DNA from 3 places in the Diaphorobacter sp. MNS-0 genome. Region 2 is predicted to be linked to each of the others. Evidence: predicted binding sites of a transcription regulator. Region 2 holds the regulator's gene; each other region holds the start of a gene.

Region 1 (10,435 bases), 1.7 Mb from region 2:
TTCGAGCCCTTGAACATCATGTGCTCCAGCACATGCGCCACGCCCGAGGTGCCGTCCACCTCGTCCATGGCGCCTACGCGCAACCAGACCATGTGCACCGCCGTGGGCGCGCGCCGGTCGGGCTGCACGATGAGCTGCATGCCGTTCTTCAGGGTGAATTGCTGCGCACCGCTGGCCGTGGTGGCCTGGGCGTGCGCCGCCGCGGCAGACGCAGCAGGTTGGGATACATGCGCCGGGTTTTGCGCCCAGGCGTGCAGACAGGCCAGCAGGCCCACAAGGGTGATAGCGCGTTTCATAGAATGGCTGCGATTCTAAGAACCCGCCAATGTTCAGTTTTTTCAAGAAAAAATCGCCCGCCCCCGCCGAACCCGCCCTTGCACCCGAGGACGTGGCCAGCCCTGCGGCGCCGCCCGCAGCCGACGCCCCCGCCAGTGGCGGAGCATTCGGCTGGCTGCGCAAGCCCTTTGGCGCAGGCGCCACCAGCGTGGCGGAGCCGGCTGCCCCTTCGGCCGGCGCCCCCGCAGCCATCGACGTGCCCCTTGCCGTCCCCGAGCCCACCCCGAAGCCCGGGGGCGCACGCCAGGGCTGGATGGACCGGCTGAAATCCGGCCTGCGCAAGACCGGCAGCAGCATCGCGACCGTCTTCACGGGCACGCAGATCAACGACGCGCTGTACGACGAACTGGAGGAAGCCCTGCTCATGGCCGACACCGGGGTGAAAGCCACACAGCACCTGCTGGAGGACCTCAAGCGCCGCGTGAAAGAGACCAAGACCACCGAGCCTGCTGCCGTAAAGGGACTGCTGGCCGATGCGCTGGCCGACCTGCTGCGGCCGCTGGAAAAGCCGCTGGTGATCGGCGAGCACACACCCACCGTGATCATGGTGGCCGGCGTGAACGGCGCGGGCAAGACCACCTCCATCGGCAAGCTCACCAAGCACCTGGCCGACCATGGCGAGAGCGTGCTGCTGGCCGCCGCCGATACCTTCCGCGCCGCGGCGCGCGAGCAGTTGGGTGTCTGGGCCACGCGCAACACGGTGGAGATCGTCAGCCAGGAAGGGGGCGACCCTGCCGCCGTGAGCTTTGACGCCGTTACCGCCGGCCGCGCGCGCGGCAAAGATGTGGTGCTGGTGGACACCGCCGGCCGCCTGCCTACGCAGCTGCACCTGATGGAAGAGCTGAAGAAGATCCGCCGCGTGGTCACCAAGGCCGATGCCAGCGCCCCGCACGAGGTGCTACTGGTGATCGACGGCAACACCGGCCAGAACGCCCTGGCGCAGGTGCGCGCGTTCGACGACGCGCTTCAACTCACCGGCCTGATCGTCACCAAACTGGACGGCACGGCCAAGGGCGGCGTGCTGGCCGCCATCGCGCAGGAGCGGCCCGTGCCCGTGTACTTCATTGGCGTGGGCGAGAAAGTGGAAGACCTGGAGACCTTCAGCGCACGCGAATTCGCCCAGGCCCTGCTGACCTGAGATAGTTACCCCCTGTGGGCGGATGCAGGCGGCATCCGCCAGCCATTGCTTCAACGCGGCGCTTGAGCAGGCCCGGCTATCGAGGCCGGGTCCACCTGCTGCGCCACCCACAGCACATAGTCCTGCTCTGCCTGCACGGCATGGGTGAGCAGTTGCGGCACTTCGTAGGGGTGCTGGGCACGCAGCCAGTCCCGCAAGGCGGGCGCGGCAGACAACAGCGTCTTGCACACCAGCCGCCACTCTGCTTCCGCCTGCTGCACCCCCTGCCAGACATAGTGCGAGGTGATGGCCTCCACCTGCACGCAGGCGGCCAGGCGCGCCTGGACAGCGCCGCTGGCCAGTCGGTGTGCGGCGGCGGCGTCGCCCACGGTGGTGGTCACAACGGCGATCTGGGCGTCTGGGGAAGATGTCATGATCGAAGTCTGGCACAAGGCGTAACTGCACAACGGCCCTTGACGCGCGGGGAAGCAGCCGCACCTGCGTTTTAAGGGCCGTCGTTGCGCCTCTTGGTGGTTATTTCCTACATCCGTAGGGGAACTATGCCTTTAGCACTCTATCCAATGGAGTGCTAATATGATTTGCATGGAAGAAAGGACTACCGATATGGCACTCCAGACTGCAACCTCCGTGACGACCCTCTCGCCCGCGAACCCGTGGGCGCTGGTTCCCCCGCTGGGCAACCTGGACGCCTATATCTCCGCCGTCAACCGCCTTCCCCTGCTCACGCAGGAGGAGGAGCAGCGCTACGCGCGCCAGCTCAAGGATGACAACAATGTCGAGGCTGCCAGCCGCCTGGTGCTGTCGCACCTGCGCCTGGTCGTGTCCATCTCGCGCCAGTACCTGGGTTACGGCCTGCCGCATGGCGACCTCATCCAGGAGGGCAACGTGGGCCTGATGAAGGCCGTCAAGCGCTTTGACCCTGACCAGGGCGTTCGCCTGGTGAGCTACGCCATGCATTGGATCAAGGCCGAGATCCACGAGTACATCCTGAAGAACTGGCGCATGGTCAAGGTGGCAACGACCAAGGCGCAGCGCAAGCTGTTCTTCAACCTGCGCTCCATGAAGCAGGGCTTCAAGGCCGACGCGCTGGACGCCGACACGCACCGCGAGACCTTATCCGACCACGAGATCGACTTGGTGGCCGAGCAGCTCAACGTGAAGCGCGAGGAAGTCATCGAGATGGAAACGCGCCTGTCCGGTGGCGACGTGCTGCTGGACCCCGCTCCCAGCGACGACGGCGAGCAGGCCTTTGGCCCCATCGCCTACCTCGCCGACGCGGGCCATGAGCCCACCGCCATGATCGAGTCGCGCCAGCGTGACGCGCTGGCCACGGACGGTATTGCCACCGCCCTGGACAGCCTGGACGCACGCAGCCGCCGCATCGTGGAGCAGCGCTGGCTGCAGGTGAACGACGATGGCTCGGGCGGCATGACACTGCACGAGTTGGCGGCCGAGTACGGCGTGAGCGCGGAGCGCATCCGCCAGATCGAGGTGGCCGCCATGAAAAAGATGAAGAAGGCGCTGGCCGAGTACGCCTGAGCCTTCGCCCAGCAGCCCGGATCGCGGGCAGATAATCCAGGCGCGCAGCCCTCACCGGCTACGCGCCTTTTTCTTTGCCGGCGGGGCCGCACCTGGCTGCCCGGCCCAGACCTGGAGATCGCCACCCATGTTCCCCCACCCCCTCGCCCGCCGCGGCCTGCTGGCACTGGCCCTGGCTTCGGCCTGCGGCGCCGCCGTGGCCCAGAAGGATGCCGCGCCCGCCACCCCCGGCTGGCCCGCCAAGCCCCTGCGCATCATCGTGGGCTTCCCACCGGGTTCTTCGCCCGACCTGACGGCGCGCACCTTCTCCGAGCCACTGTCCCAGGCCCTGGGCCAACCCGTGGTCGTGGAAAACAAGGTGGGTGCGGGCGGCAACATCGGCGCCGATGCGGTCGCCAAGGCGCAGGACGGCCACACCATCGGCCTGTTCATCAACGGCAACCTGACGATCGCCAAGCTGCTCAACGCGCACGTGCCCTACGACCCCATGAAGGACTTCGCGCCGCTGTCGCTGATCGGCGTATCGCCCCTGGTCCTGACCGCTCCCGTAAACCAGCCCGACGTGCCCGCGGGCGCCGACGCACGCGCCTTCTTGCAGGCCGCGCGCACCGCGGGCGACCGCTGGAGCTACGGCACCCCCGGCGTGGGCACCGTAGGCCACCTGGGCACCGAGCTGCTCAAGGCGCGCACCGGCATTGCACCGGTGCACGTACCCTACCCCGGCTACCCGCAGGTAGCCACCGCCATGCTGGGTGGCCAGTTGCAAATGGCGCTGCTGCCGCCCGCGCTCGCGCAGGCCCAGGCACGGGCGGGCAAGCTGCGCCTGATCGGCGTGACCTCCGCGGGCCGCAGCACGCTGGCGCCTGAGGTGCCCAGCCTGGCGGAGGCCGGCGTGCACGACTTCCAGCTGGAGATCTGGAACGCCTTTGCCGCACCCGCGTCCATGCCCGCCCCGGTGCGCGCACGGCTGTCCCGCGTGATCGGCGAGATCGCCCGCAGCCCGGAAGTGCGCGCCAAGCTGTTCCAGCAGGGCTGGCAGGCCATTGGCTCGTCGGCCGAGGGGCTGGCCAACCGGATCCAGGCCGACACGGCCACCATGAGCCGCGTCATCCGCGAACAGGGCATCCGCGCCGAGTGACCGCGCACCGCCGCAGCGCGGCGGCCACGCCGGTAAGGGCCGGCCGGGGGCGCGGCCGGGGGCGCGCAGTGCAGGCACTTGGTCCCAAACGTTGACCTAGGTCACGGGGCAGGACGGCCCCGCCTTGCACACTCTCCGCCAATCCCCAGCACTCGAGGCCGTTGACCGGCCCTCCGCGAGGCGCTACGGTATTCATAGCTTCCATCGCTTACCAGACAAGCGCTGAAGCCCATTTTGGCTTGTACTCATGACCGACCATCCGTCCTCCGGCGGCCATACCTGCAACGACTGCGCCTGCCAGCAGCAGTGCCTGCTGGGCCGCCTGGACCCGCAAACGCGCGCGGGCTGGCGCGGGCACCTGACGGAACGGCACTTTCGCAAGGGCGAGATGCTGCAGCGCCAGGGCGAGAGCATCCACAGTGTGCAGGTGGTCAAGATCGGTACGCTGCTGGTGCAACGCCGCGGCGACGATGGAGTGGAGCACCCCGTAGGCATGGCGGGCTGCTGCGAGGCCCTGGGCGCCCCCGCGCTGCTGCAGCAGCCGGCGGACCTGTCCTACGTGGCGGTCACGCCGGGGCGCGTCTGCCAACTGGACCTGGCGCCCCTGCTGGGGGCCGGTCGCCAGTTCCAAGGCGAATTCCTGCTGGAACTGGCGCGCGAACAACTGAACGCCAACGCGCGCCTGGCCGACTGGGGCCGCATCGCCCGCATCCGCGGCGTGGTGGGCCAACTGGCGGGCGCGCTGCTGCAACTGGCCGAGCTGCAGCGCAGCACGCTGGTGCGCCTGCCCAGCCATACGGTGCTGGCTGCCCTGCTCGCCACCACGCGCGAGTCCGTGGCGCGCGCCCTGGCGCTGCTGGCGCAGGAGCAAGGCGTGCTGCGGCGCGACCGCTGGCACTGCGAGATCCAGCGCGCGCCGCTGCTGGCGCTCACGCGCGGCGGCCGCCGCTCGGCGGCCAACCTGTACCAGGCGCGTGCGGCTGCGCGCACCACCCCTGCGGCGCAAGCGCCGGTGCACGCCGCGCTGTAAGCCAGCGTCGCTGCCGGCACCTCAGCCCAGCGCACCTTCCGCCGCCACGTCGGCACCGGCCGCGTACAGCAGGGCCACGTCGTCGGGCGCCAGCGCCTTGGCAAACAGCCAGCCCTGGTAGCAGGCGCACTGCATCTCGCGCAAAAACTGCAGCTGCTCGTGCGTTTCCACGCCCTCCACGACCACCCGCAGCCCCATGGTGTGCGCCAGCGCGACCACGGCGCGCACCAGCGTGGTGTCGCCTCCGCTGGCAGGCACGTTGCGCATGAATTCCCGGTCCACCTTGATGTGCGACACCGGCAGGCGCTTGAGGTAGGCCAGCGACGAGTGGCCCGTGCCGAAGTCGTCCAGCGCCACGGCCACGCCCAGCGCGCGCAGCTCGTTCAGCACCTGGCAGGCCTGCTCGGGGTCGGCCAGGGCTTCCGACTCGGTCACCTCCAGTTCCAGCAACTCGGGCGGGACATGGTGGATGCGCAGGTTGCGCGCCACCTGCTCGACGAGGTCTGTCTGCCGCAGCTGCTGGGCGGACAGGTTCACTGCCACGCGCAAACGCATGCCCTGGCGCTCCCACGCCGCGATCTGGCGACAGGCCGCGGCCATGACCCAGGCGCCCAACTCCAGGATCAGTCCCGTGGCCTCCGCCACGGGCACGAAGCGCTCGGGCGACACCTCGCCCAGCTGCGGGTCGTGCCAGCGCAGCAGGGCCTCCACACCCACCATGCGGTTGGTGGCCACATCGACCTGCGGCTGGTAATGCAGCGTCAGCCCGCCGTAGGCCAGGGCCAGCTTGAGCCGGTCGTGCAACTGGATCTTCTCGGCCATCTTGCGGCCCATGGACGGAGCGTAGAACGCGAAGTTGGCGCGCCCGCGGTGCTTGGCGTGGTACATGGCCATGTCGGCATAGCGCAGCAACGTGGCGGCGTCGCCCGCATCCTGCGGGCACAGCGCGATGCCCATGCTGGCGCCGAAGTTCAGTTCGAACCCCTGCACGCGGCAGGGCACGCACAGCGCCTGCATCAGCCGCGCGGCCACGCCCTCGGCCTGCGCGGCGCAGGCCACACCGGGCAACAGCACGGTGAACTCGTCGCCGCCCAGGCGCGCAAGGATGTCGCCCGTGCCCAGCGCACCCCGCAGGCGCCGCGCAACCTCCTGCAGCACCTGGTCGCCGGCGGCATGGCCGTAGCCATCGTTGATGGCTTTGAAGTCGTCCAGATCGAGCAGCAGCAGCGCGAAGGGCGGGCTTTGCGCTCCCGCCTGCTCCGCGATCGCCTGTTCCAGCCGCTGGCCGAACTTCCAGCGGTTGAGCAGGCCGGTCAGCGTGTCGTGCGTGGCCTGGTAGTGCATGCGCGCCTCCAGGCGCCGCAGGTCGGAGACGTCGCGCACAAAAGCCACCACCGTACCCCCGTGGGAGGAGGAATGGCCGAGGGCGATGTCCACCGGCACCTGGCTACCGTCGCGTCGCTGCAACCACAGGTCGCGCCCCATGCCCATGGGCCGGCGGCTGGGAGACTGGTGGTAGCGCTGCATATGCTGGCCATGCTCGGGCCGCGCGTGCACCGGCACCAGCAGGTCGATGGACTGGCCGCACAACTGCGCGTTGGTGTAGCCGCTGATGGTCTCCATGGGGGCGTTGACCATGAGGATGCGGCCCTGTCGGTCGGCCAGCACGATGCCGTCGGGCGCCGCATCCATGGCAGCGCGCTCCAGCGTTCCCGCGCTCAGGCTGCCGATGCGCTGCAGGAAGGCCGCCGCACTGTCGTCGGCGGCGTCATCGGTCCGATGGGGCGGCGGGTGCGTCACGCCGTCCTCGGACCGGGGGCGGGCGGCAGGGGCAAAGGAATCCATGGCGCGTCGGTAGGGCGTCGGTAGGTTGAGGCCGTGGCCGGCGCCTGCGCCATCACCGTCGATGCGCCTGGCGGCCAGCCACTGTGCACTCTAGGCAGGCGCGACGCTCTCCTGGCGCCTATCGCCACCCAAGGTGACGCACACGTCAATTCAGGCCCTACGGGCAATGTGGTTTTTGCCACACGCCAGCCCCTGGGCGCGTGGAGCGCGTGGAATCAGCGGGTTTCGTCCAGCAGAGCGCGCACGTCGGCCGCCAGGCTCTGTGCCCCACTGCCGTAGCGGTGGTACACGCGCAGGCGGCCGGCAGGGTCATAGACATAGCTGCCGGCGGAATGGTCCATGGTGTAGCTCGTGGGGGTCTGGCCCTCCACGCGCTTGTAGTAGATCTTGAAGTCCTTGGCCACGGCGGCCAGTTGCTCGGGCGTGCCGCGCAGCGCGAGGAAGCTGGGATCGAAGTTGGCCATGTAGGCCTTGAGTACCTCGGGCGTGTCGCGCTCGGGGTCCACGCTGACGAAGATGCCTTGCAGCTTGTCGCCGTCCGCGCCCAGGGCGCGCTTGACGTCGGCCAGTTCGGACATCGACGTGGGGCAAACGTCCGGGCATTGCGTGTAGCCGAAGAACACCACCACCACCTTGCCCGCGAAGTCCTTGAGGCTGCGCGGCTGGCCGTTGTGGTCGGTCAACTGCAGGTCGCGCGCGTACTCGGCACCCGTGAGGTCCACCCCCTGGAACTTGGGCGCCTTCGGAGAACACGCGGCAAAAGTGCCTGCAACGCCCATCCAGAGAGCGCCAGCAGCTATTTTTTTCAGAGCATCACGTTTATCCATAAGCTTGCTTCACAGGAGGTAGTGGTCCACCAGCAGCGCCGCGAACAGCAGGCTCAGGTGGATCAGCGAGAAACGAAAGGTCTTGCGCGCCAGCGTGTCGGAGTAGTCGCGCCACAGCCGGAAGCCGTACAGGCAAAAGCCCGCGCTCAGCACCACGGCGGCTGCAAGGTAGATCCACGAACTCATACCGTACACGAAAGGCATGAGGCAGCCTGCGAACAGGATCAAGGTATAGAGAAACACCTGCAGGCGCGTGAACTCGTTGCCGTGGGTGACGGGCAGCATGGGCAGGCCGGACTTGCGATAGTCCTCCACGCGGTACAGCGCCAGTGCCCAGAAGTGTGGCGGCGTCCACAGGAAAATGATGAGGAACAGGATCAGTGCCTCGGGGCCCACCTCGCCAGTCATCGCGGCCCAGCCCAGCACGGGCGGCATGGCGCCGCTGGCGCCGCCGATCACGATGTTCTGCGGCGTGAGCGGCTTGAGGATCACCGTGTAGATCACCGCATAGCCGACAAACGTGGCGAACGTCAGCCACATGGTCAGCGGGTTGACCCACCAGTACAGCAGCGCCGAGCCCGCCGCGCACAGCAGCGCCGAGAACAGCAGCGTCTGCGTGTTGGACAGCTCGCCCTTGGCCGTGGGGCGCCAGGCCGTGCGCTTCATCTTGGCGTCGATGCCCTGCTCCACGATGCAGTTGAACGCCGCCGCCGCACCAGCCACGAGCCAGATGCCCGCGCTGGCCACGGCCATCAACGCCCACTGCGCGCCGCTGGGCATGCCCGGCACGGCCAGCACCATGCCGATGAAGGCGCAGAACACGATGAGCTGCACCACACGCGGCTTGGTCAGCGCGTAGAACTGGGACAGCCGCGACGGCAGAGCGCGCGGCGCTGCGGCGGCGGGGGCGGGAGCAGGAGCGGCACTCATGCGGAAACTCTCTCGACGGAATCGGCACCGGCGCGCGGCTGCGAAGCCGTGGCGCCGGCGGTGCCGCGGCTGGCCGTGAGCGCCCAGGTCAGCACCACCACCAACGCGGCAGCGCCGCCCGTGTGCAGCACGGCGGCCACCAGCGGCCAGTCCAGCACCACGTTGGACAGGCCGGTGACAAACTGCAGCAGCGCCAGGCCTGCGAGCCAGCGCGCCGGGTCGCGCAACACGCCCGCGCGGCGCAGGCGCCAGGCCAGCACCACCAGCGCCGCCAGCACCAGGTAGGCCGCGAGCCGGTGCACGTAATGGATGGCCGTGAGCCCGGCGAAGCTGATGTGGCTGCCGTCCTGCAGCAGGCCCAGCGCGCGCCAGACCTGAAAGCCCTCGGCAAACGCCATGTCGGGCCACCAGCTGCCCTGGCACTGCGGGAAAGTGGTGCAGGCCAGCACCGCGTAATTGGTGCTGACCCAGCCCCCCAGCACGACCTGCAGCGCCACCAGCGCCGCCGTCACGCCCAGCAGCCAGCGCAGGCCGCGTGGCAGCGCCACGGGCACCACGCCCTGCGTCATCTGCGTCTGGCGCACGGCCTGCACGCACAGCAGCGCCAACAGCACCAGCCCGCCGATGAGGTGTAGCGTGACGATGGCCGGGAACAGCTTCATGGTCACCGTGAGCGCGCCGAAAGCGCCCTGCAGGCACACCCACACCAGCGTGGCGGTGGGCCACCAGGGGCTCAGCGCGGGCGCCGCCCCTGCCAACTGAGGCAACTGTGCGGCTGCGCGGCGTTGGCGCCACGCGCCCACGGTGAGCGCGATGATCAGCACGCCCACGCCGGTGGCAAGGTAACGGTGGATCATCTCCACCCAGGCCTTGCCGTGGGTGACGGGGCCGGTGGGCATGGCTTCCTGTGCGGCGGAGATCTCCGCACGCGCGCCCACCGGGCTGGCGTTGCCGTAGCAGCCCGGCCAGTCGGGGCAGCCCAGGCCGGAGTCCGTCAGACGCGTGAAGGCGCCGAACAGCACCAGGTCGAAGGTGAGGAACAGCGTGAGCACGGTGAGCGCCTGCAGACGCCGCACCGGTGTGCCGCCCCGCCCGCGCCACCACACCCAGGCCAGCGGGCCCAGGGCGATCACGATGCCCAGGGCCATCAGCTCCAGGGCCGGCGCCAGGTCGTACAGCGGCTGCATGTCCGTCACGGGGCCTCCTGCAAGCGGCCCGGCTGGTCCCATGATGCTGAGGCGCGCAGCAGCCGGTCCAGGTCGCGCTTGGCCTTGGCCGCGCCAGCGCGGTCCAGCCGCGCGGGAAAGCGCATCATCCAGTGGCCCTGCGGGTCTACGACGTACAGGTGTTCTTCCAGCGTATGGCCGGGCGCGGGTTGCAGCCAGGTGGCCAAGGTGGCGGCATCCACGCGGCGCACGGTGGCGCCCTGCAGGCCGGGGGCGATCTCCGCCGGGGGCACGGCGCCGTCGGACACCAGCCAGACCCAGTCCATGCGCTCCTTCTCGCGGCCCATGGTTTCGCGCAACTGGCGCTGCAGGTACAGGTTGTTGCGGCAGCCGTCGTCGCAGGCGCCGGGTGCGACGCTCACCAGCAGCCACTGGCCACGCAGCTCGCCCAGCGTATGCGCCGTGCCGTCCAATGCGGTGGCTGCG
Region 2 (10,435 bases):
GCTGTGGAGGAGCGTCTGCAGCGGCTGGAAGAGCAGGTGCGCAGCGACAAGGTGACTGTCGCTTTTGTGGCGGAGTTTTCGCGCGGCAAGTCCGAGCTCATCAATGCGATCTTCTTCGCCGGCTATGGCCGACGCATCATGCCGGCCAGTGCGGGGCGCACCACTATGTGTCCGACCGAGCTGGGCTATGAAAACGGCACCGCCCCCAGCCTGCGCCTGCTGCCTATCGACACGCGCATGCAGTCCCTGGGGCTGGCCGAGTGGCGCCTGAAGGCAGACCGCTGGGTGAAGGTGCCGTTGGACATGGACGACCCGGCCCAACTCGCCCAGGCGCTTGAAAAAGTATCGGAAGTGCGCCGCGTGTCCGTGGATGAGGCGCGTGCGCTGGGTTTCTGGAGCGATGAGGCCGCCGACGAGAACCCCGTGCTGGACGCTGTGGGCATGGTCGAGGTGCCGATGTGGCGGCACGCGGTCATCAACATTCCGCATCCGCTGCTCAAGCAGGGGCTCGTGATTCTGGATACGCCGGGCCTGAACGCCGTAGGCGCGGAGCCCGAGCTCACCATCAACCTCATCCCGCAGGCCCACGCCGTGGTGTTCATCCTGGGCGCAGACACGGGCGTGACGCGCTCGGACCTGACCATCTGGCGCGACCACCTGGGCACGGCTGAAGACGCGACCGATGCGCGGCTGGTGGTGCTCAACAAGATCGACACGCTGTGGGACACGCTCAGTTCCCCGTCGCAAGTGCAAGCGCAGCTGGAGCGCCAGCGCCAGACATCGGCCGAATTGCTGGGCGTGCCGCTCAGCCATGTCGTGCCCGTGTCGGCCCAGAAGGGCCTGGTGGCCAAGATCAACTGTGACGACATCCTGCTGGAGTCCAGCGGGCTGCCGCTGCTGGAGGAAGCGCTGGCCGAGGGCATCATGGGCCGGCGCCAGGCCATCCTGCGGGCCACGGTGGCCAGCGGCGTGGCAAGCCTGCAGTCCGAGACGCGGCGGGTGATCAACATCCGCCGGCGCGATCTGGATGATCAGATGCTGGAGTTGCGCAGCCTGCGCGGCAAGAATGCCTCGGTGATCGACGCCATGCGCGGGCGCATCGAGCAGGAGCAGCAGGAGTTTGAAGCCAGCACGGCCAAGATCCAGGCCGTGCGGGCAGTGCACCTGAAGATGCTGCGCGAGGTGTTCCACCAGCTTGGGCCGCGTTCGCTCAAGGCGCAACTGGTGGAGTTGACCGAGGCGCTGCAGCCCAAGGGGCTCAAGCTGGGCGTGCGCAAGGTATACGGCGACACCTTCGCCAAGGTGCGCACCATCATGGAGGCCGCGCAGTCCACGGGCATCGAGATCCAGGCCATGCTGGGCGGCACCTTCCGCCAGCTCAACACGGAGTTCGGGTTCTCGTTGCAAGTACCTGCGGCGCCCCAATTGGGTAACTATGTGCAGGAGATCGTGGCCATCGAGCAGCGGCACCTGCAATACGTGGGCATGGGCAACACGCTGCGCCTGGCGCAGCCGGAGTTCGCGCAGCGCTTGTTGCGGGCCATGGGCCTGCGCCTGCGCACCGTGTTCGAGTCCGCGGCCAACGAGCTGGAGCTGTGGAGCAAGACGGCCACGGCGCAGCTGGACGCGCAACTGCGTGAGCGCAAGCGCAGCTTCTCGCGGCGTATCGAGGCGGTGAACCGCATCCAGCAGGCCGCCAACGGGCTGGTGGACCGCATCGCCGAGATCGAAGAGGCCGAGCAGCACCTCGCCGAACTGGAGCAGCGGCTGACGGAGCTGACCTCCGACCTCGTGCGGCAGCCGCAAGCGCCTGAGGGCGTGGACATCGACATACCCCTTACCGAACCCCAGCCGCTCGCGGCGTCATGAGCGGTCCGTCCGCAGAGCTGGCGACCCAGGTGGTGCGCTGGCAGGCAGCGCATGGGCGCAACCACCTGCCTTGGCAGAACACGCGCGATGCATACCGCGTGTGGCTGTCGGAGATCATGCTGCAGCAGACCCAGGTGGCCACGGTGCTGGAGTACTACGCGCGCTTTCTGGCGCGCTTTCCCGACGTGCGCCAACTGGCTGCTGCGGCGCAAGACGAGGTACTGGCGCTGTGGAGCGGACTGGGTTACTACAGCCGCGCGCGCAACCTGCACCGCTGCGCCCAGATCGTCGTGCACCAGCACGGCGGGGAATTCCCCCGCACGGTGGATGAGCTGGCGGCCCTGCCGGGCATCGGCCGCTCCACGGCAGGGGCGATAGCCGCTTTCTGCTTCGGCGCACGGGCGCCGATCCTGGATGCCAACGTGCGACGCGTGCTCACGCGGGTGCTGGGGTTCGGCGCCGACCTGGCCGAGGCGAAGAACGAGCGCGCGCTATGGCAGCAGGCCGAGGCGCTGCTGCCACGGCAGGACCTGTCCCATGCCATGCCGCGCTACACGCAGGGCCTGATGGACCTGGGTGCCGGCATCTGCCTGCCCCGCAACCCCAACTGCCTGCTGTGCCCCTTGCAAGAGGCCTGCGCGGCGCGCCGCGACGGCAACCCGCAGGACTACCCGGTGCGCACGCGCAAGCTCAAGCGCAGCGCGCAGGCCTGGTGGCTGCTGCTGCGCCAGGATGGTGCTGGCCGGCTGTGGCTGGAGCGGCGTCCGTCCACCGGCATCTGGGCGGGGCTGTACTGTCCGCCGGTCTATGACAGCCGCGCGGCGCTGGACGAGGCGCTGCAGCTGCACGCCAGCTGCGATGCGCGGGATCTGCCGGCCTTTACCCACGTGCTGACGCACCGCGACCTGCACCTGCATCCGGTGCTGGCGCGCGATGCAACGCCGCAGCCGGACGCGCATTGCGCTGAGCAGCAGTCGGGGTGGTTCGCTCCGGCGCAATGGCCGGCGCTGGGGCTGCCCGCGCCCGTGCGCAAGCTGCTCGCCTCCCTTGGGGACGACTGTCAAAAATGAGAGCTGGTAGCGCCCGTAGATAGGCGACTTCCGGTAGAAAACTATTGCAAGTCGTTCAATAGCAAGCGCTAGCAGCTACTAAAACAATAGCTGTCACCTAGCGGTGCATGCTAGATGCCGTCGAGCTCGCGGTGGCGGCGCAGCGTATTCCAGCGGCCCTCGAAGCGCGCCGCCAGCTGCTCCACCAGGTAGACGGAGCGGTGCTGTCCTCCCGTGCAACCGATGGCCACGGTCACGTAGCTGCGGTGGTTGTGGGCCAGCGCGTCCAGCCAGTGGTCCAGGAAGTCGCCAATGTGCGCCAGCATCAGCGCTACTTCGGGCTGCTGACGCAGGTAGTCGATGACCGGCGCGTCCTTGCCCGTGAGGGCGCGCAAGAGCGGCTCGTAGTGGGGATTGGGCAGCATGCGCACGTCGAACACATAGTCGGCATCCATGGAGATGCCGCGCTTGAACGCAAACGACTGGAATACCAGGGTCAGCCGACTCGGCGGCACCGACAGCAGGTCCTTCACATAGCTCAGCAATTGCGCGGACCGCAGGGTGCTGGTGTCGATGACGTGTGCCTGCTCGCGCAGCGGGGCCAGTAGCTCGCGCTCCAACCGCATGGTGTGCAAAAGCGGGCGCGGACCTTCGCGCATCTCGGCCTGGGACAGAGGGTGGCGGCGCCGGGTTTCTGAAAAACGCCGCACCAGCACGTCGTTGGTGGCGTCCAGGAACAGTTGGCGCACCTGCACGCCCTGCTCGCGCAGGCCGGCCAACTGCTGCGGCACCAGGGGCAGGGCGGTGGCGCTGCGCACGTCCATGGCCACGGCAACGCGGTGGCCGTGGTGCGCGTGCTCCAGCTCCACGAAGGAGGTCAAAAGTTCCGGCGGCAGGTTGTCCACGCAGTAGTAGCCCGCGTCTTCGAGCGCATGCAGCGCGACGGACTTGCCCGAGCCGGACATACCGGTGATGACGACGACTTCCAGATCCATGGCTCAGGGTGTGGGTTTGGCGACGCCCTGCAGCATCTCGCGTGCATGCGCCAGGGTGGTAGGGGACAGACGCTCGCCGCCCAGCATGCGCGCAATCTCGGCCACGCGCGCCTCCTCGTTGGCGGCGGCCACGCTGCTGGTGGTGCCCTCGGCATGCTTGTGTTTGGCCACCACAAGGTGATGGTCCGCGCACGCGGCCACCTGGGGCAGGTGGGTGACGGCCAGTACCTGCCGGGCCGTCCCGAGCTGCTGCATCAGACGGCCCACGGTCTGCGCCACGGCGCCGCCCACGCCCGAGTCCACCTCGTCAAAGATCAGCGTGGGCGCCTCGCCCAGTTCGCTGGTGGTGACCGAGATCGCCAGCGCCATGCGCGACAGCTCGCCCCCCGACGCCACCTTGCCGATGGGCCGCGGCGTCATGCCCGGGTGGCTGCTGACCAGGAAAGCCACCTGGTCGATGCCATGCGGCCCAGGCTCGGCCTTGTCCAGTTGCACCTCGAAGCGCCCGCCCGCCATGCCCAGGCCCTGCATGGCGCGGGTGATGGCCTGCGCCAGTAGCGGCGCAGCCTTGGCGCGCTTTTGCGACAGGGCGCGTGCGGCCTTCTGGTAAGCGGCGCCATGGGTTTGCTCGGCAGCCTGCAATGCGGCCAGGTCAGTGGCGCTGTCCAAACGGTGCAGCGTGTCCTTCCAGTCTTGCAGCAGCGCGGGTAGTTCGGGTGGGGTGCGCTTGTAGCGGCGCGCGAGCTGCATCCACTGCGATACGCGGGCGTCCAGCTGCTGCAGCCGATCCGGGTCGGGCTCCGCGTGGCGCAGGTAGCTTTGCAGAGAGTGCGCCACATCGCCCGCCTGGGCGATGCAGGAGGTCAGCACCTCATTCATGGTGCGAAACGACGGGTCCACATGCTCGTAGTCCTGCAGTAGGTGCTGTGCCTGCGCCAGGGCCCGCAGCGCGCCGCCCGCGTCTTCGTCCTCCAGCACACTCAGGGCGGCCTGGGCGTTGTCCAGCAGCGACTGGGCGTTGGACAGTCGCGCATGCTCGGCATTGAGTTCCTCCCATTCGCCATCGCGCGGCGCCAGCTTGTCCACTTCGCCGATCTGCCACTGCAGGCGCTCGCGTTCCTGTTGCAGCGTGTCCTGGGCAGCGCGGGCGTGGGTCAGCGCCTGCTGCGCGTCGCGCCAACTCGTCCACAGCGCGGCCAAGGGTTGCACCTGCGCGCCGGCATAGGCGTCCAGCAGGCCGCGCACGGCGTCGGGCCGCGTCAGGCTCTGCCAGGCGTGCTGCCCATGAATGTCCAGCAGATGCTCGCCCACGGCACGCATCTGCGCTGCCGTGGCGGGGATGCCGTTGATCCAGGCGCGGCTCTTGCCTTGCACATCGACGGTGCGGCGCAGCAGCAGCGTGTCGTCGCGCGGAAAACCCGCCTCGTCCAGCCAGGCTGCCAGCGCGATGGTGCCACCGTCGAATTCGGCGCAGACGTCGGTGCGCTGCGCGCCTTCGCGGATCACACCGGAGTCGGCACGCGCGCCCAGCACCAGTTGCAACGCGTCGATCAGGATGGACTTGCCGGCACCGGTTTCACCGGTGAGCACGGTGAAGCCGGCATGCAGGTCCAGCTCGAGCGATCGCACGATCACGAAATCGCTCAGGGCGATCCGCCTCAGGGCCATGGTCAGGAACCTCCCTCGTACCAACCCAGCTTCTTGCGCAGGGTGGCAAAGTAACTCCAGCCGCGCGGGTGCAGAAAGCACACCCGGTGCGCGGAACGGCGCACCAGTATGCGGTCGCCATGTTGCAGCGATGCGAGCGACTGCATGTCGAAGTTGGCGCTGATGTCGCGCCCGCCGGCCACCTCAATGGCCACCTCGGTCGCGTCGGAAAGCACGATCGGCCGGTTGGACAGGGTGTGCGGCGCGATCGGCACCAGCACCCAGCCGGGGATCGATGGGTGCAGCATCGGGCCGCCTGCAGACAGGGCATACGCCGTGGAGCCGGTGGGCGACGCGACGATCAGGCCGTCGGCGCGCTGGTTGGAAACGAATACGCCGTCCACCTCCACGCGCAGCTCCACCATGCCGGAGGTGGAGCCGCGGTTGACCACCACGTCGTTGAGGGCCAGCGCCTCGAACACGCACTCGCCACCGCGCATCACGCAAGCCTGCATCAACGGGCGCACGTCTTCTTCGTAGTCTCCGTGCAGGATGGGCGTGAGCGCGTCCTGGTAGCCCTCCAGCGGAATGTCGGTAATGAAGCCCAGCCGCCCCTGGTTGATGCCCACCAGCGGCGTGCCGTAGCCGGCCAGCCGCCTGCCCACGCCCAACATGGTGCCGTCGCCGCCTACGACCAGGCACAGGTCGCATTGCCGGCCGATCCCCTCCACATCCAGCGTGTGGTATTGCGTGAGGCCCGTGTGGGCGGCGGTTTCGGCCTCCAGCGTCAACTCGCAGTCCTGCTGGGTGACGAACTGGGCAATGCTCTCGATGATCTGCCGTGCGCTGTCGGACGCTGAAACGGCGCCAGGCCCCGGGTATTTGCCTATGACTGCAACGCGGCGGAAGATGGGCTTCATGCAGAAATTACATCATTAAAATGATTCAATGCTTGATGACCGCTCCAAGTTGTTACTCAAGGCCTTGGTGGAACGCTACATAGCCGAGGGGCAGCCAGTCGGCTCCAGAACCTTGTCGCGGGCATCAGGGCTTGAATTGTCGCCCGCCACCATACGCAATGTGATGGCAGACCTGGAGGACCTGGGGCTTATTGCCAGCCCCCACACCTCCGCGGGCCGTGTGCCCACCGCCAAGGGCTATCGCCTGTTCGTCGACACCATGCTCACCGTGCAGCAGGAGCAGTTGCCGACAGTCCAGCTCATGCCCGAGCAGCCGCAGAAGGTGATCGCCAACGCCGCCCACCTGTTGTCGAGCCTGTCGCAGTTCGTGGGTGTGGTGATGGCGCCGCGGCGCGCCTCGGTGTTTCGCCACATCGAATTCCTGCGGCTGTCCGAGAAGCGTTTTTTGGTGATCATCGTCTCGCCCGACGGTGATGTGCAGAACCGCGTGATCTTTACCGAGGCCGATTACTCCCAGTCGCAACTGGTGGAGGCCGCCAACTTCCTCAACGCCAACTACGCGGGCCTCACCATGGAGCAGGTGCGCGAGCGCCTGAAGCTTGAGGTGGACAAGCTGCGCGGAGAAATCGCGGCGCTGATGCAGGCCGCGGTGAGCGTGGGCTCGGAGGCCATGTCCGGGTCGCAGGACGAGGTGGTGTTCTCGGGCGAGCGCAACCTGCTGTCCGTGAGCGATTTTTCCAGCGACATGAGCCACTTGCGCCGTGCGTTCGACCTGTTCGAGCAAAAGACCCAGATTCTGCGCCTGCTGGACATTTCCAGCCGGGCAGAAGGGGTGCGCATCTTCATTGGTGGAGAGAGCCAGGTGGTGCCATTTGAAGAGCTGTCCGTGGTGAGTGCACCCTATGAGGTCGACGGTCAGGTGGTGGGCACCCTGGGCGTGATCGGCCCCACGCGCATGTCCTATGACCGCATGATCCAGATCGTGGACATCACCTCCAAGCTGGTCTCCAACGCCCTGAGTCACCGGAAGTAGCCCCTACAATACGCGCCGCTGCGCCGCCTACGAGGCAGGGCAGTGCACCCTGGGACGTTAGCTCAGTTGGTTAGAGCAGAGGACTCATAATCAAGAGGCCAGAGCGATTAACCGTCACTTTTTTCGGACTGGTTGCTTGATTCCAACGCTTTGAAATCAAGCACTTACAGCGGTCTGGCGATTTCGCCGGATTGCTACCGAGGAAGTTGGCGGGTAGGCGCTTGCTACGTTCTTGCTACTGAGGGAGAAATGGCGTTTTTCGGCGGCCTTTGGGGTCGCTGAAAACGCGGAGAGTTGAAGTTGTTTTATGAATGGGCCGTTAGCTCAGTTGGTTAGAGCAGAGGACTCATCGAAATGGTGACCTTGCCGTGAAAGCGGCAATGGAAAAACCGGGTGAACTCAGGGAAACCGTCAGCCAGTCAATGGCCCGGCAATCCTGAGCCAAGCTCGCCGAAGGCAGGTCGAAGGACCGGTAGGCGAGAAGGTGCAGAGACTAGGGTGTGAGGAGCCAATCCGATAAGCACCCCAAGAGCGCCCGGCACCCTAACGCGCGCAGCATTTCGCGGCGAGGGTGGTGAGATAGTCCAGGGAATGAGGAAACTCATGCAAACCTGAATCCTTTGGTCGTTGGTTCAAGTCCAACACGGCCTACCATTCATAAGACAATTGGACCCATGCCCCGCACGCCTTCAAGCCCCGCAGACCGCCCCAAGTGGCTGCGCTTCGAGGCGGGTGATGAAGAGTCGCACGAGCTGTTTGCACCCGGCGCCAACTGGCGCAAGCAGGACCAGTATCCGGCGCTCAAGCCGCTGGACAGCTACACGCGCGACGACTACCTGCGACTGGCCTGGGAACTGTTGCGGCGCATGCCGCGTTACCGCAGGCAACATCGCAAGCTCGGTCAGCTGGGCATCAAGTCACCCAGCTTCTTCAAGTCGAGTCCCAAGCATTTCTACACCAGCGACAGCCCTCCGGCTTTTCCGGGCTGGGCAACATGCCCGCTGCGTGGTCACCAGTGCGAACCGCCCATTGCAGGTCAGGACGAGACCTTCGGCTCCTATATCGCGGCGCAGGAGAAAGCGGGGCAGCCATGGTTCGTGATGAACCGATACCGCTGGGTCATGGACCTGTGGGGGATCACCTACGTGCCGAACCCGGCCACGCATTTCGACCACTTGCGCAAGAGCGGCTTGTTCGGTGCGCCCGCTGCTGAACCGCCCCGGGTTTTGAGGAGGCTCCAACACTTGAGAAGATGGAGCTATGAACAAGTCACCGAAGTTCTCCCCGGAAGTGCGCGAGCGCGCCGTGCGCATGGTGCAGGAGCACCGAGCCGACTACCCGTCGCTGTGGGCAGCGATTGAATCGATTGCCCCCAAGATTGGCTGCGTGCCACAGACCTTGAACGACTGGGTCAAGAAGGCCGAGGTCGACAGCGGCCAGCGCCCCGGCACCACCACCTCGGATGCGCAGCGCATCAAGGAACTGGAGCGTGAGGTCAAAGAATTGCGCCGGGCCAACGACATCCTGAAGACGGCCAGCGCGTTTTTCGCGCAGGCGGAGCTCGACCGCCGACTCAAGTCGTGAAGGCCTACATCGACCGCCACCGTGATGACTACGGGGTCGAGCCCATCTGCCGGGCGCTGCAGATGGCCCCGTCGTGTTACTGGCGCCACGCAGCCCGGCAACGCAACGCGCAACTGCGCAGTGCACGCGCCCAGCGTGACGAGGGTTTGAAGGCCGACATTCAGCGCGTGTGGCACGCCAACTGGCAGGTCTACGGAGCCGACAAGGTCTGGCTGCAGATGAACCGCGAGGGCATCGTGGTGGCGCGCTGCACGGTCGAGCGTCTGATGCGTGCCATGGGCTTGCAAGGGGCACGCCGTGGCAGGGCGGTGCGCACCACCACGCCGGATACCTCGGCCCCGTGCCCGCTGGACCACGTCAACCGGCACTTCCATGCCAGCCGTCCCAACGAGCTATGGGTGTCGGACTTCACCTATGTCTCCACCTGGCAAGGCTGGTTGTATGTGGCCTTTGTGGTGGATGTGTACGCTCGGCGCATCGTGGGCTGGCGCGTCAGTCGCAGCATGCAGACGGACTTCGTGCTCGATGCCCTGGAGCAGGCTCTGTACGAACGCCAGCCAGCGGCCCATGTCTTGACGCACCATTCCGACAGGGGCAGTCAGTACGTCAGCATCCGCTACACCGAACGCTTGGACCAGGCGGGCATACAACCTTCGGTGGGCAGCAGGGGAGACAGCTATGACAACGCGCTGGCCGAGACCATCAACGGTCTGTACAAGGCCGAGTTGATTCACCGCCGGGGACCTTGGAAGACCAGGGAATCCGTGGAACTGGCCACCCTGCAATGGGTGCACTGGTTCAACCACGTCCGACTGCTCACGCCGATTGGGGGCATCCCTCCGGCAGAAGCTGAGGCAAACTACTGGAGGCAACTCGCCGCCAGCGACACCTCGACAGAAGTGTCAACTTAAACCAATCGGCCTCCTCGAAAGCCGGGGCGGTTCAGGTCGAGCTATATACCGGGGACGTCCCGTCAGTTTTTGAGCGGTTCAGTGACTTGGTCGGTGCGCAGCACTGGAAGAAGCGAGTTGACCTTCTCAAGGCCGATATCCGAGGCAACAAGCTGCTGAGGGAGCACCTGCTCCAAGAGAATGAGTTTGCTTTTGGCTTGCAGGCGGCGTCCGAACTCACGAAGAAGTATGGCCGGTTGCCCGTGCACCAGATGGACATCAGCCCGCTGTATCCGTGCATGGCCTTTGCCGCTCAGATACTGTCGATTGCTGAATCCTCCGCCGGCCCCCAGCGAGCCCAGCTGGTGCGCCGTGTTCACGGTGCGCTGAAGAACCCTGATGACTTGCGCGGCATGCGCCTGGAGCTGACGGCCGCGACTCACTTTGA
Region 3 (10,435 bases), 210 kb from region 2:
CAGGAATGCCGGAACCGTTGGGGCTGTGGCAACCGGCGCAGGCGGCAATGTTGCGCTCCTGGATGCCGCCGCGGTAGATGCGTTCGCCCATGGCGACCAGATCCTTGTCCTTGGCAAAGCCTTCCTTGGCTTGCTTGGAGGCCAGCCACCACGACACGTTGCGCATGTCGTCCTCGGAGAGGATGGCGGCCATGCCTTGCATGATGGGGTCAGCGCGCTTGCCGGCCTTGAACTCCTGCAACTGCTTGACCAGGTATTCCGGGTGCTGCTGCGCCAGCTTGGGGTTGGCTGCGATGGTGGAATTGCCGTCGGCGGCGTGGCAGGCGGCGCACACGGCGGCGTAGCTGGCCTCGCCCTTCACGAGATCAGGCTTCGCTGCCTTTTGCGGCGCCGGGGTTTCGCCTGCGGCAAGGGCCGAGGCAGCGGGGACTGCCAGTGCGGCAGCCATCAGCAGGGAGGCGAGCAACTTCATATCGGGGGATCTTGTGTTATGAGCGCAAAACCCCGCGATTCTACAATGCCCCCTGTTTCGCCCTATCCCTTGGAAAACCCATATATGCCGACCACATCACATGCGCCAGTTGCTGGCTCCCTCCCGCCAGCGCCGGACGCCAAGGTCGCCATGGGGTGGATGCACACCGCGCGCTTCCTGACGACGGCCGCGCAGTTGCACCATTTGCCCGCCATCGAGGTGCCCGAGATCGCCTTCGTGGGCCGCTCCAACGCAGGCAAATCCACCTGCATCAACACCCTCACCCAGCAGCGCCAACTGGCGTTTGCATCCAAGAAGCCCGGACGCACCCAGCACATCAACCTGTTCGCGCTGGGCAAGCAGGGCGCGACGGACGCGGTGCTGGCCGATCTGCCGGGCTACGGCTACGCGGCCGTGTCGCGCTCGGACAAGCTGCGCTGGCAGCAGGTGATGCTGAGCTACCTGGTGAGCCGCGAAAGTCTCACCGCCATCGTGCTGCTGTGCGACCCGCGCCTGGGCCTGACCGAGCTGGACGAGGCGCTGCTGAACGCCGTGCGGCCGCGCGTGGAGGCAGGGCTCAAGTTCCTGGTGCTGCTCACCAAGGCCGACAAGCTCACGCGCGCCGAGCAGGCCAAGGCACTGTCCATCACGCGACTGCAGGCCGGCGGCGGTGAGGTCAGGATGTTCTCCGCGCTCAAGAAGCAGGGCGTGGACGAAGTGGCGCAACTGCTGTGGCAGTGGGCCCACCCCGTCCAAAAAGAGGATGCGGCCGTGGAAGCCCTGCCGCCATTTGAAGACCAAAACTGACGCCAGCGCCCGTCCATCAAGCGCTGGCAGCTATGAAAGGCGTAGCGTATGGCGGAGACGATCACCCACACACTGCCGCACGGCATCACGCTGCACTGCCGCGTGGCCGGCATGCCGGGGCGCCCGGTGCTGCTGTTCCTGCACGGCTTTCCCGAAGGCGCGTTTATCTGGGATGCGCTGCTGGGCCATTTCGCCGATCCGGCACACGGCGGCTACCGCTGCGTGGCGCCCTGGCTGCGCGGCTATGCACCCTCCAGCGCGCCGGCTGCAATAGAGGCCTACCGCCCCAAACATCTGGTGCAGGACATCGCCGCGCTGATCGCCCAGGAAGCCGGTGCCGGCACGCCGCTGGCGGCGCTGGTGGCACACGACTGGGGCGGGGCCGTGGCCTGGAACCTGGCCAACCAGCATCCCGGACTGCTCAAGCGCCTGATGGTCATCAACGCGCCTCACCCTGGCGCCTTCTTGCGCGAGTTGCAGGGCAGTGCCGCGCAGCAGGAGGCCAGTGCGTACATGCACTTCCTGTGCCGCCACGATGCCGAGTCGCTGCTGGCCGAGAACGATTTCGCGCGCCTGTTCGGCTTCTTTCGCCGCGCCGATGGCAGCGCGCCCGGCTGGCTCACCCCTGCACTGCGCGCGCACTACCGCGCGCAGTGGGCTGCGGGGCTTGCCGGGCCTTGCAACTACTACCGTGCCAGTCCGCTGCGGCCGCCGCGCCCCGCGTCTGCCCGGGACGACGGAACGCCGGACATCCGCTCCCTCACGCTGCCCGCCGACATGCTGCAGGTGTCCGTACCCACGCAAGTGCTGTGGGGCATGGATGACCCCGCGTTGCTGCCCGGTCTGCTGCAGGGGCTCCAAGCCTGGGTGCCACGCCTGCAGGTGCAGCAGGTGCCGGGCGCCACGCACTGGGTGGTGCACGAGCAGCCGGGGCTGGTGCGCGACAACCTGGCGGATCTTCTTCGCCAGGCACTATGATTTTCGTAGCTGCTAGCGCCTACCAGATAAGCGCCAGAGCCATTTTTACTGATACACCGAATCCTGCCCCTCCGGGCGGGTCTTGAAGCGCTTGTGCACCCAGTAGTACTGCGCGGGCATGGTGCGGATGGCGGCTTCCAGCTCGCGGTTCATGCGCGCCGTGTCGGCCACATGGTCCTCGGTGGGAAAGTGGTCCCAGGCGGGGGTCAGCTCGGCCACGTAGCCCTCGGGCGTCATGCGGCTGTACAGCGCCACCACCTTGGCGCGCCCCAGGCGCGCAAAGCGCGACAGTGACGGGATGGTGGCCGCGTCCGGCATGGCGAAGAAGGGCACGAACACCGAGTCGTTCCTGCCGTAGTCCATGTCGGGCAGCAGGTACAGCAGCCCGCCCTTGCGCAGGCACGAGATGATGGGTTTCACGCCGTCGGCGCGGTTGAGCATGCGCACGTTGCCAAAGCGCTGGCGGCCCGCCATGAACCATGCGTCCAACACCGGGTCGGGGTTGGTGGCGAAGATCGAGGTGAACTCGCGCCGTGTGTTCAGCGGCAAGGCGAGGCCGCCTGCGTCCATGCTGTAGAAGTGCGGCGCGAAGACGATGGTTGGCGTGTCGCCTTCCAGCTCGTGCAGCGCGCCCACCAGCTTCACGCGACTGCGCACCAGCGCCTCGGAGCCCGACCACAACCAGCCGCGGTCCAGGAAGGTCTGGCAGAACACCACGAAGGACTCGCGCGCCCACGCGCGGCGCTGCGACTCGGGCACCTCCGGGAAGCACAAGGCCAGGTTGCGCAGCGCCACCCTGCGCCGCGGCACGGCCAGCACGAACAGCACCCGGCCGATGAACCGCCCCAGCGCACGCAGCGCCGGCAGCGGCAGGCGACCCAGCAAATTCAGCAGCGCGATGCCCGCGCGCGCCATCATGCGCGGCCCTCCGGCGGTGCATCGGCCCCGGCAGAGGTATGCATCTCCGCGCGGGGCTGCTTGTAGCGGGCGTAGCCCCACAGGTATTGGTCGGGGCTTTGGCGGATGAGGTATTCCATGGCTTGGTTGAGCTGCAGCACGGCCGCGTCGAGTGTAGGCGCCAGCGGCTGGGGCAAATCCTCCAGGTGCAGCACATAGCCGCGTCCGCGTGGCAGGCGCTCACACCGCGCCAGGATCACCGCCGCACCGGTCTGCTGCACCAGGCGCGCAGCCAGCGTCATGGTGTAGGCCGGGCGGCCGAAGAACGGCGACCACACCCCCAGCCCCTGCGGCGGCACCTGGTCAGGCAGCAGGCCCACCGCCTCGCCGCGCCGCAGCGCCTTGATCATCTGGCGCACGCCCTGCAACGTGGTGGGCACGGCCTGGATGCCGGGGCGGTTGCGCGCGGTCTGCATCACCTCGGCCAGCCAGCGCTGGCGCGCGGGCCGGTACAGGATGGTGATGGGGCCGTGCTCCGGCGACCAGCGCCGCGCCGCCGCCTGCACCGACAACTCGAAACAGCCAATGTGCGGCGTGAGGAACACGATGCCGAGGCCTTGGCCCCAGGCCCGTTGCACGCATTCAGCCCCGCGTATCTCGCAGGCCGGCGGCTCGGGCCACAGCCACAGACGCGGCGCCTCGGCCACCATGCGCCCCGCGTGCGCTATGGCCGCACGCACGTCACGCAAGGCATAACCCGCGCGCGCGGCGTTGTCGATGAAGCGGCGGCGGTAGGTGGGCGATGCGCAAAACGCCACCCAGCCAAGCGCCGCGCCAATGACATGCAGCAACCACAAGGGCAGCGCGGAAACGAGCCGAAAGAGGGATGACATTACAATGACGGTCGTCGCCGAGTTAAATGAGCAACTTGCAGGGCGACGTTAAACACAACTGCTAAAGCGTTCGCCGAGGCTCCATGAGGCTCTGGGCAACGCCCAAATGCTGACAACACGGAGTTTATTCAAATGGCGAACGATTTCCTCTTCACGTCCGAATCGGTCTCTGAGGGCCACCCCGACAAGGTGGCGGACCAGATCTCCGACGCCATCCTGGACGCGATCTTCACGCAAGACCCCCGCAGCCGCGTGGCAGCCGAGACGCTGACCAACACCGGCCTGGTGGTGCTGGCCGGCGAGATCACCACCAACGCACACGTGGACTACATCCAGGTGGCGCGCGACACCATCCAGCGCATCGGCTACGACAACACCGAGTACGGCATCGACTACAAGGGCTGCGCAGTGCTCGTGGCCTACGACAAGCAGTCCAACGACATCGCCCAGGGCGTGGACCACGCCAGCGACGACCACCTGAACACCGGCGCCGGTGACCAGGGCTTGATGTTCGGCTACGCCTGCGACGAGACGCCCGAGCTGATGCCCGCGCCCATCTACTACGCGCACCGCCTGGTCGAGCGCCAGGCCCAGTTGCGCAAGGACGGCCGCCTGCCCTTCCTGCGCCCGGACGCCAAGAGCCAAGTCACGATGCGCTACGTGGACGGCAAGCCCCACAGCATCGACACCGTGGTGCTCTCCACCCAGCACAGCCCCGACCAGAGCGAGACGGCGACCAAAATGAAGGCCAGCTTCACCGAGGCCATCATCGAGGAGATCATCAAGCCGGTGCTGCCCAAGGAATGGCTGCAGGACACCAAGTACCTCATCAACCCCACGGGCCGCTTCGTCATCGGCGGGCCGCAGGGCGACTGCGGCCTGACGGGCCGCAAGATCATCGTGGACACCTACGGCGGCGCCTGCCCGCACGGCGGCGGCGCATTCAGCGGCAAGGATCCAACGAAGGTGGACCGCAGCGCCGCCTACGCTGCGCGCTACGTGGCCAAGAACATCGTGGCCGCCGGCCTGGCGCGCCAGTGCCAGATCCAGGTGGCTTATGCCATCGGCGTGGCGCGCCCGATGAACATCACCGTGTACACCGAGGGCACCGGCGTGATCCCCGACGACCAGATCGCCCAGCTGGTGCAGGAGCACTTCGACCTGCGCCCCAAGGGCATCATCCAGATGCTGGACCTGCTGCGCCCCATCTACGCGAAGACCGCCGCCTACGGCCACTTTGGCCGCGAGGAACCCGAGTTCACCTGGGAGAGGACGGACAAGGCTGCCGCGCTGCGTGCAGCGGCCGGGCTGTAAGGCACGGCGACCCCCACCAGCGGGTGCGGCAGCCTTGCGGCACAAAGCCCAGGCGCTGCGCGCAGCGGCGGGGCTTTGAACCCCACGTCTGCGTCCAGGCAATCACTGAGCTTGGGGGCGGAGTTCATATCGCGCCGCGTTGCGAACGCAGACCAGTACGCCGCCGCGCGGCGCCAAGCGGCCGGCTTGTAAGCCTGTGCAGGCGCGGGTATCAACGCCGCGCGCGCTGCTGGCTGCTGGAGGTGCGCCGGCCGCGGTGGCGCAGGAACTGGGCTTTGAGGACCAGCGCCACTTCCATAACGCGTTCCGCGAAGGCGTGGCTACTGCGCCGGGAGATTCTCGGCGCTAAGGGCGGCGGCCTGCTGCAGGGCCGCAGCGATGCCCTGCTGGGCAAGGCCGCGCATGTATGCCCTTGCAGACACCATTTTTTCCAATACACCCCCTGCCCGCGCGTCCAGGCTGCCTAAGAATGCGCTGTTCACGCCAGCCTGTTCCTGCTGCTGGCGGGCACGCCGCGTGTGCTGCAGCGGCTGTACAGCGCCTGGACGGTTGCCATCATGCTGAAAGGGAACTGCTAATGGCCGCTACAGAACGCACGGGCGCCGTGCTGCTGCCGATCGCCGGCGGCGTGGCGCTGCATGCGCTGCGATAACCGGCAGCACTGTCAACACCCTCCTACACGCTGCCGTTTCGGCAGATGACGGAGTGCCTGCGCCAGCGCCCCTACTCTGATGCCCAGCCGCCGCACCCGCCGGCGGCCCATCCCAAGGAGGCCTATCCCATGCTCAAGTACGCGATCATCTTCGCCATCATTTCGCTCATTGCCGGCGCGCTCGGGTTCACCGGCGTGGCCGCTGGCTCGGCCGCCATCGCCAAGGTGCTGTTCGTGGTGTTCCTGGTATTGGCCGTGCTGTTCGTGGTGCTCGCGCTGCTGGGTATCGGGGCCGCGCGCAAAGCCATCAAATAGCGGTGCCGGCCGGATGCGGCCCCGCAGTTGCCTACACTGCAGGCCCTGCACGCTCGCATCCGCGCCATGACCCGCACCGTTCACCTGCTCGCCATCGATCCCCAGAACGACTTCTGCGATCTGCCCGCCGCGTGGCACTCGCGCGATCCCCATAGCGGCGCGGTAACCACCCCGGCGCTGCCCGTTCCCGGCGCGCATGCGGACATGCAGCGCCTGGCAGCGTTCATCCGCGCGCAGGGGGCAGGTATCGACCACATCACTGTCACCCTCGACTCGCACCAGCGGTACGACGTGGCGCACCCTGCCTACTGGCAGCGCAGCGACGGGGGCGCGGTGGCGCCCTTCACCGCCATCACCGCTGCGCAGGTCCGCGCGGGTGCGTTTGCGCCGCGTGACCCTGCGGCGCTGGCGCGCACACTGGACTACCTGGACACGTTGGAAACCCAGGGCCGTTACACCCTCATGGTCTGGCCCGTGCATTGCGAAATCGGCAGCTGGGGCCATGGCGTGCATACCGACGTGCTGGCCGCGTGCAGCGACTGGCAGGCGCATCGCGTGCGCGCCGTGCAGTCCGTCTTCAAGGGCATGAGCCCCTGGACCGAGCACTACAGCGCCGTGCAGGCCGAAGTACCCGACGCGGCCGACCCGCACACCACCCTGAACACCCAGCTGCTGGACCAATTGGCCAGCGCAGACCTGCTGCTCATCGCAGGCGAGGCCAGCAGCCACTGCGTGCGCGCCACTACCGAGCACATCATCCAGCACCTGGCCCGCCTGCACCCCGGGTGGAGCCCGCGGCGTTTGGTGCTGCTCACCGATTGCATGAGCCCCGTGGCCGGCTTCGAGGCGCAGCATGAGGCCTTCCTGGAAGCGATGCACGCCCAGGGTGCACGGCTGGCGACTTCAAGCGAAATTTGCCTCTAGCGCTTATCCATCAAGCGCGAGCAGCTCACTTTTTTGAGAACACACGAATCGCCGCATGTACGACACCGCCATCCTCATCGGCCGCTTCGAGCCCGTCCACACCGGCCATCTCGCCCTGCTGCGCGAAGCGCTGGTGCAGGCGCGGCAGGTCATCGTCATCGTCGGCTCGGCCTTCCAGGCGCGCACACCCAAGAACCCGTTCACCTGGCACGAACGCGAAGCCATGCTGCGCGGTGCTCTGCCCGAGGGCGACCGCACGCGCCTCACCGTGCTGCCGGTGCGCGACTACTACAACGAGGCGGTGTGGGTGGAGGCTGTGCGCAACGCGGTGGCGCGCCACAGCCCGCCGCAGGCGCGCGTAGGACTGGTAGGCCATTTCAAGGACGCCACGAGCAGCTACCTCAGCGCCTTTCCGGGCTGGGAATTGATACGCATGGAGCGCCAGGGCCGCATCGACGCGACCGCCATCCGCGACGCCTACTTCGGCGCCACACCCGCCACCGTGGCCCATGCGCTGCAGCCGCTGGCGCCCATGCTGCCGCCCGCCACGCAAGCGCTGTTGGAGCAATTCGCCCACACGCCGCACTTCGCCACACTGCAGCAGGAATGGCAGATGCTGCGCGGTTACCGCGCCGCCTGGGCAACGGCGCCCTACCCGCCCGTGTTCGTGACCGTGGACGCGGTACTGCGCTGCCAGGACCACGTGCTACTCATCCGCCGCGCCCACGCACCAGGGCGTGGCCTGCTGGCGGTGCCCGGCGGCTTCATCGAACAACGCGAGACGCTGTGGCAGTCCTGCCTGCGTGAACTGGCAGAGGAAACGAATTGCGCCCTGCCCGAGGCCACACTGCGCGCGGCGCTGCGCAGCGTGACGGTGTTCGACCACCCCGACCGCAGCCAACGCGGCCGCACCATCACCCACGCGCACTACTTCGACCTGCAGGACGCTCCGCTGCCCCCGGTGCAGGCGGCTGACGACGCGGCGCATGCCGAGTGGGTGGCCATCGACCGGCTCGCGGGCATGGAAGAAGCGTTCTTTGAAGACCACTTTCACATGCTGGACCACTTCTTGCGCCTCACAGTCCACTGAGGCGGACGGAGAAGTGCGGCTGCCCTCCGCAGTCCAGCACCTTGATCGCAGGCCCTGCCGACACTGCGGCCTTGAAACTGTCACGAATGCCTCTATCATTAGCACTCGAAACAGATGAGTGCTAACAACACCGCTGTGTCAGTTCCCTGCGCCCGCGTTGAGGGCGCGTTGTTTGATGTCGCAATCCTTTTTGTTATCAGGAGAGATGCAATGAATCTTCGCCCCCTGCACGATCGCGTGATCGTCAAACGTATCGAAAGCGAAACCACGACCGCCTCGGGCATCGTGATCCCCGACAACGCTGCGGAAAAGCCCGATCAAGGCGAAGTGCTGGCCGTTGGCCCTGGCAAGAAGAACGACAAGGGCGAGCTGATCGCCCTGAACGTGAAGGTCGGCGACCGCGTGCTGTTCGGCAAATACAGCGGCCAGACCGTGAAGGTCAATGGCGACGAGCTGCTGGTGATGAAGGAAGACGACCTGTTCGCGGTCGTCGAGAAGTAATCCCTTCTGGTCAACTCATTTTTCATAGCTGCCTGCGCTTGATAGACCAGCGTTGGCAGCCCATTTGATTCAAATTTGTAGGAGCCAAAAATGGCAGCAAAAGACGTAGTGTTCGGCGGCGAAGCCCGCGCTCGCATGGTTGAAGGCGTGAACATCCTGGCCAACGCGGTCAAGGTGACCCTGGGCCCCAAGGGCCGCAACGTGGTGCTGGAGCGCTCGTTCGGCGCCCCCACGGTGACCAAGGACGGCGTGTCCGTGGCCAAGGAAATCGAACTGAAAGACAAGCTGCAGAACATGGGCGCGCAGCTCGTGAAGGAAGTGGCTTCCAAGACCAACGACATCGCTGGTGACGGCACCACCACCGCTACCGTGCTGGCCCAAGCCATCGTGCGCGAAGGCTCCAAGTACGTGGCCGCCGGCCTGAACCCCATGGACCTCAAGCGCGGCATCGACAAGGCCGTGGCGGCCCTGGTGGAAGAGCTGAAGAAGGCCTCCAAGGCCACGACCACCTCCAAGGAAATCGCCCAGGTGGGTTCGATCTCCGCCAACTCCGACGAGTCCGTGGGCAAGATCATTGCTGACGCCATGGACAAGGTGGGCAAGGAAGGCGTGATCACCGTGGAAGACGGCAAGTCGCTGGAAAACGAGCTGGACGTCGTGGAAGGCATGCAGTTCGACCGCGGCTACCTGTCGCCCTACTTCATCAACAACCCCGAGAAGCAGTCCGCGATCCTGGACAACCCCTTCGTGCTGCTGTTCGACAAGAAGATCAGCAACATCCGTGACCTGCTGCCTACCCTGGAGCAAGTTGCCAAGGCTGGCCGTCCTCTGCTGATCATTGCTGAAGATGTCGAAGGCGAAGCCCTGGCAACTTTGGTGGTGAACACCATCCGCGGCATCCTGAAGGTCGTGGCCGTGAAGGCGCCTGGCTTCGGCGACCGCCGCAAGGCCATGCTGGAAGACATCGCCATCCTGACGGGCGGCAAGGTGATCGCCGAGGAAGTGGGCCTGACGCTGGAGAAGGTGACGCTGGCCGACCTGGGCCAGGCCAAGCGCATCGAAGTGGGCAAGGAAAACACCACCATCATCGACGGCGCTGGCGCCGCTGCGGACATCGAAGCCCGCGTGAAGCAGATCCGCATCCAGATCGAGGAAGCCACCAGCGACTACGACCGTGAGAAGCTGCAAGAGCGCGTGGCCAAGCTGGCCGGCGGCGTTGCCGTGATCAAGGTGGGTGCCGCCACCGAGGTCGAAATGAAGGAAAAGAAGGCCCGCGTGGAAGACGCCCTGCACGCCACCCGCGCTGCCGTGGAAGAAGGCATTGTGGCCGGTGGCGGCGTGGCCCTGCTGCGCGCCAAGCAAGCCGTGGGCGACAAGGTCAAGGGTGACAACGTCGACCAGGATGCCGGTATCAAGCTGGTGCTCAAGGCTGTGGAAGCTCCGCTGCGCGAAATCGTGGCCAACGCTGGTGGCGAGCCCTCGGTGGTGGTGAACGAAGTGCTCAACGGCAAGGGCAACTACGGCTTCAACGCCGCCAACGACACGTACGGCGACATGCTGGAAATGGGTATCCTGGACCCCACGAAGGTGAC

The links. Region 2 encodes HrcA, which represses chaperone genes, less so after heat shock. Its sites were predicted from a motif close to TTAGCACTCNNNNNNNNNGAGTGCTAA; they were not measured.
Region 1: rpoH (RNA polymerase sigma factor RpoH) is a predicted target of HrcA. The motif match lies at 2,020-2,046, and genes of this name have one in related genera.
Region 3: K2L43_RS03715 (co-chaperone GroES) is a predicted target of HrcA. The motif match lies at 8,441-8,467, and genes of this name have one in related genera.

The regions. Positions count from the first base shown of each region.
Region 1 covers NZ_CP080761.1:3,181,603-3,192,037, forward strand. Annotated here, with positions in the region: gene K2L43_RS15190 (pitrilysin family protein) at 1-296, opposite strand, end outside; gene ftsY (signal recognition particle-docking protein FtsY) at 326-1,474, shown strand; gene cutA (divalent-cation tolerance protein CutA) at 1,525-1,887, opposite strand; gene rpoH (RNA polymerase sigma factor RpoH) at 2,078-3,013, shown strand; gene K2L43_RS15210 (tripartite tricarboxylate transporter substrate binding protein) at 3,141-4,151, shown strand; gene K2L43_RS15215 (Crp/Fnr family transcriptional regulator) at 4,399-5,181, shown strand; gene K2L43_RS15220 (bifunctional diguanylate cyclase/phosphodiesterase) at 5,203-7,026, opposite strand; gene K2L43_RS15225 (SCO family protein) at 7,242-7,805, opposite strand; gene cyoE (heme o synthase) at 7,863-8,783, opposite strand; gene K2L43_RS15235 (heme A synthase) at 8,780-9,979, opposite strand; gene K2L43_RS15240 (hypothetical protein) at 9,976-10,435, opposite strand, start outside.
Region 2 covers NZ_CP080761.1:984,301-994,735, forward strand. Annotated here, with positions in the region: gene K2L43_RS04715 (dynamin family protein) at 1-1,869, shown strand, start outside; gene mutY (A/G-specific adenine glycosylase) at 1,866-2,939, shown strand; gene rapZ (RNase adapter RapZ) at 3,050-3,913, opposite strand; gene recN (DNA repair protein RecN) at 3,917-5,581, opposite strand; gene K2L43_RS04735 (NAD kinase) at 5,584-6,480, opposite strand; gene hrcA (heat-inducible transcriptional repressor HrcA) at 6,509-7,513, shown strand; gene K2L43_RS04745 (hypothetical protein) at 8,188-8,874, shown strand; one part of gene K2L43_RS04750 (IS3 family transposase) at 8,774-9,062, shown strand; AL1L pseudoknot at 9,052-9,168, shown strand; one part of gene K2L43_RS04750 (IS3 family transposase) at 9,062-10,008, shown strand; gene K2L43_RS04755 (hypothetical protein) at 10,095-10,435, shown strand, end outside.
Region 3 covers NZ_CP080761.1:769,843-780,277, reverse strand. Annotated here, with positions in the region: gene K2L43_RS03760 (c-type cytochrome) at 1-472, opposite strand, end outside; gene yihA (ribosome biogenesis GTP-binding protein YihA/YsxC) at 557-1,279, shown strand; gene K2L43_RS03750 (alpha/beta fold hydrolase) at 1,328-2,257, shown strand; gene K2L43_RS03745 (lysophospholipid acyltransferase family protein) at 2,303-3,175, opposite strand; gene K2L43_RS03740 (lysophospholipid acyltransferase family protein) at 3,172-4,047, opposite strand; gene metK (methionine adenosyltransferase) at 4,180-5,361, shown strand; gene K2L43_RS03730 (DUF1328 domain-containing protein) at 6,143-6,328, shown strand; gene K2L43_RS03725 (cysteine hydrolase) at 6,395-7,252, shown strand; gene K2L43_RS03720 (bifunctional nicotinamide-nucleotide adenylyltransferase/Nudix hydroxylase) at 7,308-8,342, shown strand; gene K2L43_RS03715 (co-chaperone GroES) at 8,553-8,843, shown strand; gene groL (chaperonin GroEL) at 8,934-10,435, shown strand, end outside.